One region of the Shewanella sp. SW32 genome, then DNA from elsewhere that is predicted to be linked to it. Evidence: predicted binding sites of a transcription regulator. Region 1 holds the regulator's gene; each other region holds the start of a gene.

Region 1 (3,257 bases):
AAAAAGCAGGACTCTAAATGACCCAAATCACCTTAAGAGCACAAAATCTGGCGAAAAGTTACAAGAGTCGCCAAGTGGTTAAAGACGTCAGTCTGACGGTAAAAACCGGTCAAGTCGTTGGCCTACTCGGTCCAAACGGTGCAGGTAAAACCACGACCTTTTACATGGTTGTCGGGCTAGTGAAGAGCGATAAGGGACATATCTTTATCGACGATGATGATTTAACCGCAGATCCTATGCATCTGCGTGCCCGCAAAGGCATAGGTTACTTACCGCAAGAAGCCAGTATCTTTCGTAAGCTAACTGTTCATGACAACATCATGGCCGTACTGCAAACTCGTAAAGAACTTAAAAATGAAGAACGAGAAGAAGAACTAGAACATCTGCTCGAAGAGTTTCATATCACCCACATCCGTGACAGCCAAGGCATGTCATTGTCGGGTGGCGAACGTCGTCGCGTCGAAATTGCGCGGGCTTTAGCCGCTAATCCTAAGTTCATTTTGCTCGATGAACCGTTTGCTGGCGTCGATCCTATTTCGGTTATCGACATCAAGAAGATTATCGAACAACTCAAAAGTCGCGGCCTTGGCGTATTGATCACAGACCATAATGTCCGCGAGACATTAGATGTATGTGAACATGCTTATATTGTGAGTCACGGAAACCTGATTGCCGAAGGAACTCCAGCAGAGATCTTAGACAATCAGCAAGTTAGGGCTGTGTACTTAGGTGAACAATTCAGGCTATAGTTAATCGAGCGAAGCCAATGGAGGCAATTTATACCGCCATTGGGCTTCACTCAAGATAATAATAAGCGACCTTATCCAACAATAATAACGTAGGGATCAGCGGTAACATGAAAGCGTCACTCCAGCTCAAACTGGGTCAACAGTTAACCATGACGCCACAATTACAACAGGCCATACGTCTGTTGCAACTGTCGTCATTAGAACTGCAGCAAGAGATCCAGCAAGCATTAGATTCTAATCCCCTTCTCGAGCTGGAAGAGGATCAATTCGACGCCACTAAAACCCCTGTAAACCAAACGCTATCCGATACGGATTTCAGTGAATCTAGCACTCTGCCACCAGAAAAAGACAGCTCCACCATAGACACGGCAGAGTCGCTAACCAAAGAATCCATGCCTGATGAGCTCCCCATGGACACCACATGGGATGAAGTGTTTACCGCCTCCCCAAACTCAGGCCCCGGCGGCAGTCGTGAAGACGATATGCCCTTCCAAGGCGAGACCAGTGAAGGTTTGTACGAACACTTAGAATGGCAAAAAAACCTCACCCCGTTTTCTGAAACCGATTTAGCCATTGCCACCGCCATTATTGATGCCATTGACGATCAGGGCTATCTCACCCAAAGCACTGAAGAAATTCTCGAAGCCATGGGCAATCCTGAAGTTGAGCTTGACGAAGTCGAAGCCGTACTCAAGCGTATTCAGCATTTTGATCCCATAGGCGTTGCCGCCCGCGATTTAAGTGAATGCCTGCTGATCCAACTGTCGCATTTCGCCGCTGATACTCCCAACCTAGAAAATGCCCGCATGCTGATCAAAGATCATTTAGATCTGATCGCCGCCCGTGATTTTAGGTTATTGATGCGTAAGACTAAATTAAAAGAAGATGAATTAAGGGATGGTATAGCACTTATCCAAACCCTCAATCCTCGCCCAGGTTTGTTGATCACGCCCAATAATGACGAATACGTTATCCCAGATGTGTCTGTGTCGAAGAAAAATGGCCGCTGGGTGGTTGAGCTTAATCCTGACTGCATGCCCAAAATCAATGTAAATCAACATTATGCTTCAATGGCGCGCAGCACTAAAAACCAAGCCGATAGCCAATTTATTCGCGGCCATCTGCAAGAGGCTAAATGGTTTATTAAGAGCCTAGAAAGCCGTAACGACACTTTGCTTAAAGTTGCTAATTGCATAGTGCAATATCAGCAAGGTTTCTTTGAGTATGGTGAAGAAGCCATGAAGCCTATGGTGCTTAACGATATTGCCGAAGCGGTAGAAATGCATGAGTCCACCATCTCACGGGTCACAACTCAAAAATACATGCATACCCCTAAGGGACTTTTTGAACTAAAATACTTCTTCTCTAGCCACGTCGGTACTGACGATGGTGGTGAGTGCTCATCCACAGCAATCAGAGCCTTTATAAAGAAACTGGTGGCAGCGGAAAACCAGAAAAAACCATTAAGCGATAGTAAGATGGCACAACTTCTGGCAGAACAAGGGATCAACGTAGCCCGCAGAACCATTGCGAAGTACCGAGAGGCTATGCTTATTCCACCTTCTAATCAGCGTAAAAGTTTATAACCTACAGTGGATATCGGAGGACGTTTCTATGCAAATAAACCTGAGTGGGCACCATATCGAAATTACCGAATCGTTACGTGCATATGTAGAAGAAAAGTTTTCAAAACTTGAACGCCATTTCGAACAGATCAATAATGTGCACGTTGTGCTCAATGTTGAGAAAATGCAACAGATTGCCGAAGCGAGAATAAACCTCATAGGTGGTGAAGTTTTTGCGACTTCAGAGCATGCTGACATGTATGCCGCTATAGACGCCCTGATTGACAAGCTTGACCGTCAGGTTATTAAACACAAAGAGAAGTTAACAAAACACTAATAATGGAACTTTGTACCATACTGCGGCCGGAGTGCACTACCTGCGCCACTCCGGGCAGCAAGAAAAAGGTACTGGAACTCATCAGCGACTTAGTCGCTGCCCAGTACCCGACCCTCTCATCTCAAGAGATATTCGAAAGCCTAGTGGCGCGCGAAAAGATGGGGAGCACAGGTATAGGTAACGGCATCGCCATTCCACATGGTCGACTAGCCGATATAGATCAGCCCATTGCCATACTCATTAAGTGTGAAGAGCCGATAGCATTTGATGCTATCGATAAGCAACCTGTTGATATTTTATTTGCACTACTGGTGCCTGCAGACCAATGTCAGCAGCACTTAAGTACTTTGTCTTGCATGGCCGAAAAGCTGAGCGACAAGCAAATATTAAAGCAATTACGCAAGACGCATGATGAAACGGAACTCTATCAGGTAATCACTGGATGAAACTGGTCATAGTGTCGGGCCGCTCAGGCTCAGGCAAATCTGTCGCCCTTAGGGTACTCGAAGATCTCGGCTATTATTGTGTCGATAACCTTCCCTTGCCATTGATTGGCAGTTTGCTTGAGCAACTCAAAGGCAGTAACGATCTCGTCGCCATCAGTGT
Region 2 (3,257 bases), on a different contig from region 1:
CTGCTGCATCCATGTTTAGTTTAGATCGGTTTTTAACCATCTATCTCTATTGTTGCTGTTGCCGCGGTGTCTGGCGTGCCTTCTCTGAATGATAAAAGAGTGGTTGACGATGATGCCTATTTAGAGAACAACGCGATGATTGAATCAGAATAAAAGTTGTATATACCTTCAAAATACAAAAAGCCCCGATAGCGTTGCTATCGAGGCTTTTATATTTTCTGTATCAATTACATAAAGCGAGCCGGTTGTATAGCGATAGCCATTACAGGCTGTAGTACATTTCAAACTCAAGTGGGTGAGTTGTACGTGCTACGCGCTCAGCTTCTGCTGTTTTCAGTACGATATAAGATTGGATGAAATCTTCACTGAACACGCCGCCTTTAGTCAGGAACTCATGGTCAGCTTGCAGATTTTCAAGGGCGTTTTCTAATGACGTTGCCACTTGTGGGATTTCAGCCGCTTCTTCTGGAGGCAGATCGTACAGATCTTTGTCCATCGCTTCACCTGGGTGGATCTTGTTTTGGATACCGTCAAGGCCTGCCATTAGCAGCGCTGCGAAACCTAAGTATGGGTTTGCATGTGGATCTGGGAAACGTGCTTCGATACGACGGCCTTTAGGGCTTGGTACCACTGGAATACGGATTGATGCAGAGCGGTTACGGGCAGAGTAGGCCAACATAACAGGTGCTTCAAAGTGTGGCACTAAACGCTTGTAAGAGTTAGTGCTTGGGTTAGTGAAAGCGTTCAGCGCGCGAGCGTGCTTGATGATACCACCAATGTAGTACAGCGCCGTTTCACTTAAACCTGCGTATTTGTCGCCAGCGAACAAGTTAACACCGTCTTTCGCCAGAGATTGGTGAACGTGCATGCCGCTACCGTTGTCACCAACGATGGGTTTAGGCATGAAAGTCGCCGTCTTACCGTAAGCGTGTGCCATGTTGTGCACTACGTACTTCAGAATTTGGATTTCATCCGCTTTCTTAGTCAAGGTGTTGAAGCGAGTGGCGATTTCGTTTTGACCTGCAGTCGCCACTTCGTGGTGATGCGCTTCAACCACTTGGCCCATTTCTTCTAACACTAAACACATAGCGCTACGTAGGTCTTGTGATGAGTCAACCGGTGCAACTGGGAAGTAACCGCCTTTAACAAATGGACGGTGACCTGTGTTGCCGCCTTCGTAGCTAGTGCCTGAGTTCCAAGCCGCTTCTTTAGCGTCGATCTTAACGAAACAACCTGACATGTCAGTACCGAAACGGACATCGTCAAATAGGAAGAATTCTGGTTCTGGTCCAATCAATACAGTATCAGCGATACCAGTAGAGATCAGGTAAGCTTCTGCTTTTTTAGCAATTGAGCGTGGGTCACGGTCGTAACCTGTCATAGTACCGGGTTCAAGAATGTCACAACGGATCAGCGCTGTGGTTTCTTCGGTGAAAGGATCCAGTACGAATGTCGTTGGATCTGGCATCAGTACCATGTCTGATTCGTTAATGCCCTTCCAACCTGCGATAGAAGAACCGTCAAACATTTTGCCGTCTTCGAAGAAATCAGCATCTACCTGATGAGAAGGAATAGATACGTGCTGCTCTTTACCTTTAGTGTCGGTAAAACGTAAATCAACGAACTTAACTTCTAATTCTTCAAGTTGCTTTAAAACTGATTCAACTGACATTCTCAAGCCTCCGGTAGGGTAAAGGGATGCCCCTTTTATAATCTTTTAACTCAAGTGATTTATCTTGAGCCAAACTTACGAGCTATAAAGCGATATCCATGCCAATAATTTAACTTACTGATTAAAATGGTTTAAAATCTTTGTTGCACTTAATTGGATTCGCGTGTGCACCATAATGGTGCTTTTGTCTGTGGCATTTTGGTGCATTACTCCATTTTGGTGCGCACTGAATTGATTCATGCAAACCTTAAGCTGGGATGCACAGCGATAACATGCACCGCTTATATGGCACTGAGATGGCAATGACGCTTTGGCTTTCACAGTATAAGTAAGTACTGCCTCACTGAAGCTCGCACATACTTGCAGCACAGAACGGGACTATTTACCACCGCATAACCGCCGCATAATTGTCATAAAACCACGCTAGTCTGTCCAACTATGCCACGCATTATCAATCCAATAGTGGTTTATTATCATATTATTAGGAAAGAGTTCGTTCTCATGTGCGAAATGTCTTTGCTGTTCACAGACCAAGTGAAATCAGTGATGCGTAAAAAGGTATCCCGTGACAATGAAGTGAGCCTTAATGTCATAGGGTATAAACGCCAACATGAACGTTAGATTAAGTGTGCCGCAGAATTTATTGCAGTGTGTTCACGTGGTAATTTCTCTGTACCTAAGTCGATTTCGCTGATGCTTAAATCGACATTAGCAGTGCTAACATTGAATACGAAAAATAGCAAATTCAGCTGCTTAACTCAGATTTTTCCTATGAATATGGCAATTAAACAGAGCGTTAACTCTGCCTATAGAGGATTTCATTCAGTGGATGATTGGCGGAAATTACCCAAGGATTGGCGGATTGTTTTATAAGTGTTCAAAAATAATCCTGTGCGCCAAGGCCGCTCTGGAGTAGAATGGCACGCTTTTTATTGTGGCGGATCGAGCTCGATCGCCATAACGAATTACTGAAATATCCCTATTTTTGTTTGATGGTAAGAGGTTTATCCGTGCTAGAGAATTTACGTAACATCGCCATTATTGCACACGTTGACCATGGCAAAACGACCCTGGTAGACAAGTTGCTGTCACAGTCAGGCACCCTTGCAACCCGAGGAGAAGCCACTGAGCGGGTGATGGACTCCAACGATCTTGAAAAGGAACGTGGGATCACGATTCTGGCAAAGAATACTGCCATCAAGTGGAACGACTACCGTATTAACATCGTTGATACCCCAGGCCACGCCGATTTCGGTGGTGAGGTTGAGCGTGTTCTGTCTATGGTTGACTCAGTATTATTGCTGGTTGATGCCGTTGACGGTCCAATGCCACAAACTCGCTTCGTAACGAAGAAAGCGTTTGCTCAAGGCCTAAAGCCAATCGTTGTTATCAACAAAATTGACCGTCCAGGTGCACGCCCAGATTGGGTTATTGACCAAGTATTCGACCTGTTCGATAACTTAGGTGCAACTGACGAGCAGCTAGATTTCCCAATCGTTTACGCTTCTGCGTTAAACGGTTTTGCAACTTTAGATCCGGATGTAGCGAGCGATGATATGACGCCGCTGTTCCAAACTATCGTTGA
Region 3 (3,257 bases), on a different contig from region 1:
GGCATCAAGTTAACCGATGTGTTAGCTGTATCTGAAACCTAAGTTTGCCTAAAAGAATTTTTTGCAGCATCCGAATTGGGCGTAAGTCGCTCATCAATGAATTAAGTCAAGTGTAGAGGTGAATTATGTCGTTTAACATTGCATTGAGTGGCATTGCTGCCGCGCAGAAAGATTTAAACACTACGGCGAATAACATTGCTAATGCGAACACCATTGGCTTTAAAGAGTCCCGTGCTGAATTTGCGGATGTGTACGCTAATTCTATTTTTTCAAATGCTAAAACTGCTGTTGGTGGTGGTGTTGCAACGAGTCAAGTGGCACAGCAATTCCATCAAGGCAGCTTACAACTGACGAATAACTCCCTCGACTTGGCAATCAAAGGTGGTGGTTTCTTTGTAACGTCCTCTGAATTAGGAACATTAGATCACGCATTCACCCGTGCAGGCGCTTTTAAAGTAGATTCTAATAATTACATGGTGGATTCGGCTGGTAATTATTTACAGACTTTCCCTGTGGATAAAGACGGCAACTCAACATCTGTGAGTTTAACCACGGCTAAGCCTGTACAAATTCCCGATACTGCAGGTAGTCCAGTAAAGACTGAGAATGTTACTTTACAAATGAACTTAAATGCTAAAGCTGAAGCCCTAGATCCTGCTTTATTTGACCACACCGATCCAAAAACTTATAACAATGTCACTTCAATGACTATTTATGACTCACTCGGTGAGGGCCACATCATGACCACGTACTTTGTGAAGCCTAAAGACGGTGCATATAATGGTGAGAGTAATTGGGTGGCTTATTATGCTATTGATAATAAACCTGTAAATTTAAATGGCCCTGCAGGTAAATACGATGTGGATACTGATGGTGACGGTAGTCCAGATGTGCCACCTGTTGCGGGCGGTGGTGGTGTTTCAGCGCAAACTGCTGGTGGCTGGACGGGGGCGGTGCTGAAGTTTAACTCAGTTGGAGCCTATATTGACAGTAATCCTGCAGTTATTACTACGGCGCCACTTGGTAATAAACCAGCTGGTGTATTAGGTGCTGGAGCGGATGGCACTCAAGCATTAACAGTGAAGTTCAATGCGCCAACGCAATATGCAGATCCTTTTGCGGCGACTGAATTGAAACAAGATGGTACGACGGTTGGTCGTTTAACTAACGTTGAAATTGGTGCTGATGGCCTAATTACAGCAAGCTATTCTAACGGTTCGAACGTTGCTTTAGCACGGGTTGCTTTAGTTCGTTTTGCTAACGAACAAGGTTTAACGCAAGTGGGGAATACGTCGTGGAAAGCCAGTTTAGCTTCAGGTCCTGCGTTAGCGGGTGAGCCCAATAGTGGAACTTTTGGTAGTCTCAGTTCATCGGCGTTAGAGCAATCGAATATCGATTTGACCACTGAACTGGTCGATTTGATTTCGGCGCAGCGTAACTTCCAAGCGAACTCTCGTACCCTTGAAGTGAACAACACACTGCAACAAACCGTATTACAAATCCGCTAATCATTACATTGTTTGACTAAGTGTTGCCGCCAGTGGCAACACTTAGCCTTTATCCTGCTGTCAATTTTCTTCATTTCCTTATTCTTCAATTCTATCAGTAAATTAAACGTCAACTTTATTGGCACGATGCTTGCTTTGCTATTGTCATGTAGAAAATTTGACGGAGCAGTCTGTGGACAAATTCCTTTATGTCGCCATGAGTGGCGCTAAGCAAAATATGAATGAGCTGGCGCTCCGTGCGAACAACTTAGCCAATGCTAATACCGACGGTTTTAAATCCGATATGGCACAAGCTCGCTCAATGCAAGCCTTCGGTGAAGGGTTGCCTTCCAGGGTATTTGCGATGACAGAATCTCCGTCAGCTAATTTTCGCTCAGGCCCCATAAAAACCACTGGACGAGATCTCGATGTTGCCATTAAAGGCGACGGCTGGTTTGCCGTGCAGGCAAAAGATGGCAGTGAAGCTTATACCCGTTCAGGTAGTCTCAGTTTCGATGCGACGGGCATGTTGTATAACGACAGAGGCAATCCCGTGATGGGGGACGCTGGCCCGATAGTGCTGCCATTACCTATTGATAAAGTGTCAATTTCACAGGATGGCATAGTGTCTGTTCGCCCTCAGGGGGCGACTGCTGAAGTGATAGAAGAAGTGGCTAGATTGAAGTTAGTTAATCCCGGCAATGCGCAGATGATGCGTGGTGAAGATGGATTATTTCGACAAATGTCAGGCGAACCAGCACCAGCTGATCCTTTCGTCGCAGTTGAAAGTGGCGCAGTGGAAGGCAGTAACGTAAATCCAGTCGATGAAATGGTGTCTTTGATTGACCTTCAGCGTCAGTTTGAATTGCAAGTCAAGATGATGAAAACCGCGGAAGAAAATGATCGCGCTTCATCCTCATTAATGCGTATTAGTTAGGAGATAGATTATGCATCCGGCGTTATGGATTAGTAAAACTGGCTTAGACGCACAGCAAACTGACATTGCGGTGATCTCGAACAACGTGGCGAACGCCAGCACTGTGGGCTACAAAAAAAGCCGCGCAGTATTTGAAGATTTGCTTTACCAAACAGTTAACCAAGCGGGCGGTGTCAGCGCTTCTAACACTAAGTTACCTAATGGGTTAAACATAGGGGCGGGTACCAAAGTCGTCGCCACGCAGAAAATGTTTACCCAAGGCAACATGCTGACTACGGATAACTCATTGGATTTGATGATTGAAGGCCCCGGCTTTTTTGAAATCCAGCTACCTGATGGTACTGCGGCCTATACCCGAAATGGTCAGTTTACCTTAGACGATACGGGCCAGATTGTGACACCCGGTTCTGGCTACTTGCTGCAACCCGCGATCACGATTCCTGACAATGCGACCAGTATTACCGTTTCCGCGGAGGGTGAAGTTTCAGTGAAAACCCCAGGTACTGCTGAGAACCAAGTCGTGGGTCAGTTGACTATGACGGATTTTATTAATCCATCGGGTCTAGATCCTATGGGACAAAACTTATATACGGAAACCGGTGCGAGCGGCACGCCAATTCAAGGTACCGCTTCGTTAGATGGCATGGGAGCGATTCGTCAAGGCGCCTTAGAAACCTCTAACGTTAACGTGACCGAGGAACTGGTGAACCTTATCGAAAGTCAGCGCATTTACGAGATGAACTCTAAAGTGATTTCAGCGGTAGATCAGATGCTGTCTTATGTGACTCAGAATTTATAGAGGCAAACATCATGGCTAGATATCTTGTGTTGGC

Evidence for each region. The regulator sigma-54, encoded in region 1, starts transcription at its own class of promoters, with help from an activator protein. The targets are predictions, from matches to a motif close to GTTGGCACGNNNNTNGNNT.
Region 2: glnA (glutamate--ammonia ligase) is a predicted target of sigma-54. The motif match lies at 1,760-1,778, and genes of this name have one in related genera.
Region 3: flgF (flagellar basal-body rod protein FlgF) is a predicted target of sigma-54. The motif match lies at 1,626-1,644, and genes of this name have one in related genera.

The regions. Positions count from the first base shown of each region.
Region 1 is NZ_JAKKSJ010000028.1:34,287-37,543, forward strand. Features, by position in the region: gene lptA (lipopolysaccharide transport periplasmic protein LptA) at 1-21, shown strand, start outside; gene lptB (LPS export ABC transporter ATP-binding protein) at 18-749, shown strand; gene L5M28_RS16700 (RNA polymerase factor sigma-54) at 857-2,335, shown strand; gene hpf (ribosome hibernation promoting factor) at 2,364-2,651, shown strand; gene ptsN (PTS IIA-like nitrogen regulatory protein PtsN) at 2,654-3,097, shown strand; gene rapZ (RNase adapter RapZ) at 3,094-3,257, shown strand, end outside.
Region 2 is NZ_JAKKSJ010000014.1:44,495-47,751, reverse strand. Features, by position in the region: gene glnA (glutamate--ammonia ligase) at 263-1,672, opposite strand; gene typA (translational GTPase TypA) at 2,683-3,257, shown strand, end outside.
Region 3 is NZ_JAKKSJ010000018.1:104,178-107,434, forward strand. Features, by position in the region: gene flgD (flagellar hook assembly protein FlgD) at 1-42, shown strand, start outside; gene flgE (flagellar hook protein FlgE) at 126-1,508, shown strand; gene flgF (flagellar basal-body rod protein FlgF) at 1,681-2,424, shown strand; gene flgG (flagellar basal-body rod protein FlgG) at 2,435-3,223, shown strand; gene flgH (flagellar basal body L-ring protein FlgH) at 3,235-3,257, shown strand, end outside.